Regions from separate parts of the Bacillus sp. C-3-6 genome, predicted to be linked through region 2. Evidence: a T-box and tRNA genes for the amino acid it is inferred to sense, from the RefSeq annotation. Region 2 holds a T-box; the other holds one or more tRNA genes.

Region 1 (3,385 bases), 1.5 Mb from region 2:
CTAACATTTCTATTAGAGTCTTTTTATATTGCTGATACCGATTTCCATAATATTCCTATAGTTACTTTCTACTGTTGTATAATAAAAATAGGAAAAAATTTAAAGAAAAGATGAAGGGAGAATTATGACACATTCAAATGAAAAAAAATCACATGCTTTTAAAGGAATAGGAGAAAAGTTAAACCCAACTATCTATCAAGTAAGATTCATGAAATTAGATGAACCAATCCAATTTGAGGCGTTTCCTGAATTGAAGGAATTAGGGGACTGGTTAAGCACTTCAACGCAAATGTGGGCGTGCCACTCAACAATGTATAAGTACAACAGAGAAGAGTTTAAAAAGAAGTTTTTAGAAATTACAAACTTAACCGTTGATAATGTACTAATATCTACTGGTGGTGTCGGATTTAACTTCATGTCACCGGGTGGAGAAATTCTCTCTAAATACCGCAATTAAAAGGATAAAATTGAATGTTTGTTTTTATCCTTTTAATGTTTCGCAGTTTACTCACCGTACACTTTTTGTGCTTATTTTGTCATGTAATGAAAAGAAAACAAAAAAAACTCTATACTAATTGTATAGAGTTTTTTTACGACGTTCATGATACCGATGGTCGGGGTCGAACCGACACTCCCGAAGGAACACGATTTTGAGTCGTGCGCGTCTGCCAATTCCGCCACATCGGCACAAAAGAAAAGGCGGCAACCGGATTTGAACCGGTGATAAAGGTTTTGCAGACCTCTGCCTTACCACTTGGCTATGCCGCCATATTAAATTTTATTGGAGCGGAAGACGGGATTCGAACCCGCGACCCCAACCTTGGCAAGGTTGTATTCTACCACTGAACTACTTCCGCAAAAATGGCTGGGCTAGCTGGATTCGAACCAGCGCATGACGGAGTCAAAGTCCGTTGCCTTACCGCTTGGCTATAGCCCATCGAATTCTTACTTAATTATATGTAAGTATCAATTAAATTATTTGTAATTTTTAAAATAAAAATGGGGCGACTGATGGGAATCGAACCCACGAATGCCGGAGCCACAATCCGGTGCGTTAACCACTTCGCCACAACCGCCATGTTGTGTAAATATATTTGGCAGGGGCAGTAGGAATCGAACCCACACTGGAGGTTTTGGAGACCTCAGTTCTACCTTTAAACTATGCCCCTATGTAAATGGTGGAGGGGGGCAGATTCGAACTGCCGAACCCGAAGGAGCGGATTTACAGTCCGCCGCGTTTAGCCACTTCGCTACCCCTCCGAAACTTACATGGTGCCGGCTAGAGGACTTGAACCCCCAACCTACTGATTACAAGTCAGTTGCTCTACCAATTGAGCTAAGCCGGCGTATTTTATTGAAATAAATGGTGGCTCGGGACGGAATCGAACCGCCGACACGAGGATTTTCAGTCCTCTGCTCTACCGACTGAGCTACCGAGCCTTATTAAAATGGCGGTCCCGACCGGGGTCGAACCGGCGATCTCCTGCGTGACAGGCAGGCATGTTAACCACTACACCACGGGACCATTTGGTTGCGGGGACAGGATTTGAACCTGCGACCTTCGGGTTATGAGCCCGACGAGCTACCGTGCTGCTCCACCCCGCGATAATACTATTCATATAAAATTTATATGGTGGAGGATGACGGGATCGAACCGCCGACCCCCTGCTTGTAAGGCAGGTGCTCTCCCAGCTGAGCTAATCCTCCAAAGTGGTGACCCGTACGGGATTCGAACCCGTGTTACCGCCGTGAAAGGGCGGTGTCTTAACCACTTGACCAACGGGCCAAATATTATAAATCCTATGGCGGAGAGCAAGGGATTCGAACCCTTGATACGCTTGTGACGTATACACGATTTCCAATCGTGCTCCTTCGGCCAACTCGGACAGCTCTCCAATGGCTCCGCAGGTAGGAATCGAACCTACGACCGATCGGTTAACAGCCGATAGCTCTACCGCTGAGCTACTGCGGAATAATATTGCCTGGCAACGTCCTACTCTCACAGGGACAAGGTCCCAACTACCATCGGCGCTAGAGAGCTTAACTTCCGTGTTCGGTATGGGAACGGGTGTGACCTCTCTGCCATCATTACCAGACATTATTCTTTTGAGACAATCATTATTATAACTTATTTACTTTAAAAGTCAACAAGTTTTTTATGTTCTCTCAAAACTAGATAACATTGCTACATATTATATGGTTAAGTCCTCGATCTATTAGTATTCGTCAGCTCCACATGTCACCATGCTTCCACCTCGAACCTATCAACCTGATCATCTTTCAGGGATCTTACTAGCTTACGCTATGGGAAATCTCATCTTGAGGGGGGCTTCATGCTTAGATGCTTTCAGCACTTATCCCTTCCGCACATAGCTACCCAGCTATGCCCTTGGCAGAACAACTGGTACACCAGCGGTGCGTCCATCCCGGTCCTCTCGTACTAAGGACAGCTCCTCTCAAATTTCCTACGCCCACGACGGATAGGGACCGAACTGTCTCACGACGTTCTGAACCCAGCTCGCGTACCGCTTTAATGGGCGAACAGCCCAACCCTTGGGACCGACTACAGCCCCAGGATGCGATGAGCCGACATCGAGGTGCCAAACCTCCCCGTCGATGTGGACTCTTGGGGGAGATAAGCCTGTTATCCCCGGGGTAGCTTTTATCCGTTGAGCGATGGCCCTTCCATGCGGAACCACCGGATCACTAAGCCCGACTTTCGTCCCTGCTCGACTTGTAGGTCTCGCAGTCAAGCTCCCTTATGCCTTTGCACTCTACGAATGATTTCCAACCATTCTGAGGGAACCTTTGGGCGCCTCCGTTACACTTTAGGAGGCGACCGCCCCAGTCAAACTGCCCACCTGACACTGTCTCCCGGGTCGATAAGACCCGTAGGTTAGAATTTCAATACAGTCAGGGCGGTATCCCACCAGCGCCTCCACCGAAGCTAGCGCTCCGGTTTCAATGGCTCCCGCCTATCCTGTACAAACTGTACCAAAATTCAATATCAGGCTACAGTAAAGCTCCACGGGGTCTTTCCGTCCTGTCGCGGGTAACCTGCATCTTCACAGGTACTATAATTTCACCGAGTCTCTGGTTGAGACAGTGCCCAAATCGTTACACCTTTCGTGCGGGTCGGAACTTACCCGACAAGGAATTTCGCTACCTTAGGACCGTTATAGTTACGGCCGCCGTTTACTGGGGCTTCAGTTCAGAGCTTCGCTTACGCTAACCCCTCTCCTTAACCTTCCAGCACCGGGCAGGTGTCACCCCCTATACTTCGCCTTACGGCTTCGCAGAGAGCTGTGTTTTTGCTAAACAGTCGCTTGGGCCTATTCACTGCGGCTTTCCGTTAAGAAAGCACCCCTTCTCCCGAAGTTACGGG
Region 2 (3,385 bases):
ACTTCTCTGAGGAATTTGAATTCATAATTAGAAGAAAAGGATTGTTTACATAAGGAGGGAATTCATATGGACGCTGTGAAAGTTTAAAAATTATTATATGTTTTCATACACATCGTAGGTCCACTTTCTTACTTCATTATTTCTACTGTTTGGGGCACTTTCTTCACTACTAAATCCACATTGGAAACATATCTGATAGCCTTAGCGTTATGGCCATCTATTACGTGTTCATAAGTTTACTGTGGTTTTTCTATTTCGATCGATTAGACAAAGATGTCGATAACATTACAAAAGAAATTAACGATAAGAAGATGTAATACATGAAAAAAGGAGAGTCGCCAAGACTCTCCTTTTTTATGTTAGCTTCGTTTCTGCTTCTTATTTGATGAAGGTACTTTATGTGAACCTGTTTCATGCGTCGTCGTTCCTTGTCCTTCTACTTCTGGAGAACCAAGGCTTGACCTTGAATGATCTTTCTTCACTTTTTTACTCATTTTATACTCACCCCTTCGCGTTACTTTTTGCTACGGGGTCATAAACTATGCAAACAAAAAAGCGAGAGGAAATCCTCTCGCTTTTTTCATATTTTAGAACTCAGAAGAACCTGGAGTTCTTGGGAATGGAATTACGTCACGGATGTTAGCCATACCAGTGATGTACATTAGGAAGCGCTCGAAACCTAGACCGAATCCAGCGTGTTTTGTACCGCCGTATTTTCTAAGTTCTAAGTACCACCAGTAGTCCTCTTCGTTCATACCTAATTCTTTAATTCTGTCTACTAAAACGTCCATTCTTTCTTCACGTTGACTTCCGCCGATTAATTCGCCGATGCCAGGAACTAGAAGGTCAGTAGCAGCTACTGTTTTTCCATCTTCATTCATACGCATGTAGAACGCTTTAATGTCTTTCGGGTAGTCAGTTACGAATACAGGGCGTTTGAAGATCTCTTCTGATAAGTATCTTTCATGCTCTGTTTGTAAGTCAATACCCCATTCTACTGGGTATTTGAAGTCAGCACCTGATTCTTGAAGTACTTTAATTGCTTCTGTATATGTGATGCGACCGAAGTCAGAGTTAATCACGTTGTTCATACGCTCTAGAACTGTTTTATCAACGAAACTGTTGAAGAAGTCCATTTCTTCTGGTGCATGCTCTAATACATATTTCATTGCATATTTCAGCATATCTTCTGTAAGATCCATTACATCGCCTAACTCAGCGAATGCAATCTCAGGCTCAACCATCCAGAACTCAGCAGCGTGGCGAGTTGTGTTTGAGTTTTCCGCACGGAATGTAGGTCCAAATGTATATACATCACGGAATGCTAATGCATACGCTTCAGCGTTCAGCTGTCCACTTACTGTTAAGTTTGTTTCTTTACCGAAGAAGTCTTTTGATTCATCAACTTGTCCGTCTTCATCTTTTGGTACGTTGTTTAAATCTTGTGTTGTTACGCGGAACATTTCGCCAGCACCTTCTGTATCACTACCAGTGATGATTGGTGTGTGAACATGTACAAATCCACGCTCTTGGAAGAACTGGTGAATCGCAAATGCTGCGATAGAACGTACGCGGAACGTTGCAGAGAATGCATTTGTTCTTGGACGTAAGTGAGCGATTGTACGTAAGTATTCAAACGTATGACGCTTCTTTTGAAGTGGGTAATCAGAATCTGATAAGCCCTCGATATCAATTTTTTCTGCTTTAATTTCAAATGGTTGCTTCGCCCCAGGCGTTGCAATTACTTTACCTTCTACTTTCACTGAAGAGCTAAGTGGAAGCTTTGCAATTTCTTTAAAGTTCTCTAATTCTGTATCGAAAACGATTTGAACGCTTTTGAAGAAGCTACCGTCGTTTAATTCGATGAAACCAAATGCTTTTGAATCACGTAAGTTACGAATCCACCCTGATACTTGTACTGTTTGACCTGCATACTTTTCTGTATCTCTATACAGACTTTTTACTAATGTGTTTTCCATAGTGAAATTCTCCTTTGCTGATATATTTAAATACAAAAAAACCTTTCATCCATAAAGGGACGAAAGGTTAAACTTCGCGGTACCACCCAATTTGTCATAAAGACCAACTTTAACTCGTATGTAATACATACTTCCCGGTTTGTAACAGGCCGGATTCCCGTCTAAGTCTACTCTTGAATACAAGATTCAATTTCGGTTAGCAACTCCAAGGTGTTCTTCACATATACCGCCTCATCAGGCTCTCACCGCCCCTGACTCGCTTTGGATTATAGTATATACTACTTTTCCTTATCATCGTCTTTCATTTTGTTAAACTAAAATTAATGTACTACATTCGAGAGAAAGATGCAAGATGCCAGAAAATATATAAGCGATTTTTGTAATATATCGACTTTCCGACATCTTTCGACGATTGTGCAATAAAAAAATTGCCGGAATGAATCCGGCAATTTTCTAATTACTTACGTAACTCCGCACCAAATTTCTCTTCTACCGTTGTTAATACACGGTTATGTGCTTCTGTTACTTCTTCGTCTGTTAACGTACGTTCTGCATCGAAGTAAGTCATAGAGAATGCAAGTGATTTCTTGCCTTCTTCCATTTTTTCACCTTCGTATAAGTCGAATAGTGTTACGTCTTTCAGAAGTTCTCCGCCAGCTTCAGCAATGACTTGCTTCATTTCACCAGCTTTTGTTTCTTTTGTTACTACAACAGCCATGTCACGTGTCATAGATGGGAAACGCGGAATTGCTGAGTAGTAAGTTTCTTCAGCGTCTGCACCGAATACTTTTACAAGAGATAGTTCAAATACGAATGTATTTTTCACATCTAATTGTTTTTCTGCTTCTGGGTGCAATTGACCGATGAAACCAATTACTTCGCCATCTAATACGATGTCAGCTGTACGGCCTGGGTGCATACCTTCACGTTTTGCTGGTGCATATGTGATTTGGTTTGAAACGCCAAGTACGTCAAATAGTCCTTCTAGTACACCTTTCATAACGAAGAAGTCTACTACTTTCTTCTCACCTTGCCATGCATGGTGAAGGGCAAGACCTGTCATAACACCTGCAAGGTGTTGTTCTTCTTTCGGAAGTTCTCCTGCTTCTGTTGGTAAGAAGATAGAACCTACTTCGTATAAAGCAACGCTGTCGTTTTTACGAGCAACATTGTATGAAACTGCTTCTAGCAATTGTGGCACTAAGCTTAAACGAAGTTGGCTACGCTCTTCGCTCATTGGAAGCGCAAGGTTTACAGGTGCTTTTTCGTTTGGCTCAACCATGTATTGTTTCGCTTTGTCAGCGCTTGTTAATGAATACGTGATTGCTTCATATAAACCAGCACCCTCTAAGAAGCGACGTACTTTACGACGTTTCGTTTGTGCTGATGTTAATTTACCACGAGTC

The links. The T-box of region 2 lies ahead of asnS (asparagine--tRNA ligase). A T-box ahead of a tRNA ligase gene usually reads a tRNA of that ligase, here a tRNA-Asn.
Region 1: it encodes a tRNA-Asn, which carries the amino acid that the T-box ahead of asnS (asparagine--tRNA ligase) is inferred to sense. The anticodon was not compared.

What each region holds. Positions count from the first base shown of each region.
Region 1 is NZ_CM137247.1:550,045-553,429, reverse strand. It holds partial or broken gene ACW0JX_RS02860 (DUF3884 family protein) at 125-444, shown strand; tRNA gene ACW0JX_RS02855 (tRNA-Leu) at 606-687, opposite strand; tRNA gene ACW0JX_RS02850 (tRNA-Cys) at 698-768, opposite strand; tRNA gene ACW0JX_RS02845 (tRNA-Gly) at 783-857, opposite strand; tRNA gene ACW0JX_RS02840 (tRNA-Gln) at 863-937, opposite strand; tRNA gene ACW0JX_RS02835 (tRNA-His) at 1,001-1,076, opposite strand; tRNA gene ACW0JX_RS02830 (tRNA-Trp) at 1,096-1,169, opposite strand; tRNA gene ACW0JX_RS02825 (tRNA-Tyr) at 1,177-1,260, opposite strand; tRNA gene ACW0JX_RS02820 (tRNA-Thr) at 1,271-1,346, opposite strand; tRNA gene ACW0JX_RS02815 (tRNA-Phe) at 1,365-1,440, opposite strand; tRNA gene ACW0JX_RS02810 (tRNA-Asp) at 1,450-1,525, opposite strand; tRNA gene ACW0JX_RS02805 (tRNA-Met) at 1,529-1,605, opposite strand; tRNA gene ACW0JX_RS02800 (tRNA-Val) at 1,632-1,707, opposite strand; tRNA gene ACW0JX_RS02795 (tRNA-Glu) at 1,712-1,786, opposite strand; tRNA gene ACW0JX_RS02790 (tRNA-Ser) at 1,804-1,895, opposite strand; tRNA gene ACW0JX_RS02785 (tRNA-Asn) at 1,898-1,972, opposite strand; rRNA gene rrf (5S ribosomal RNA) at 1,981-2,096, opposite strand; rRNA gene ACW0JX_RS02775 (23S ribosomal RNA) at 2,197-3,385, opposite strand, start outside.
Region 2 is NZ_CM137247.1:4,319,080-4,322,464, forward strand. It holds partial or broken gene ACW0JX_RS22165 (hypothetical protein) at 1-53, shown strand, start outside; partial or broken gene ACW0JX_RS22170 (hypothetical protein) at 106-317, shown strand; gene ACW0JX_RS22175 (YuzL family protein) at 360-494, opposite strand; gene asnS (asparagine--tRNA ligase) at 588-1,979, opposite strand; T-box leader at 2,032-2,283, opposite strand; gene pheT (phenylalanine--tRNA ligase subunit beta) at 2,437-3,385, opposite strand, start outside.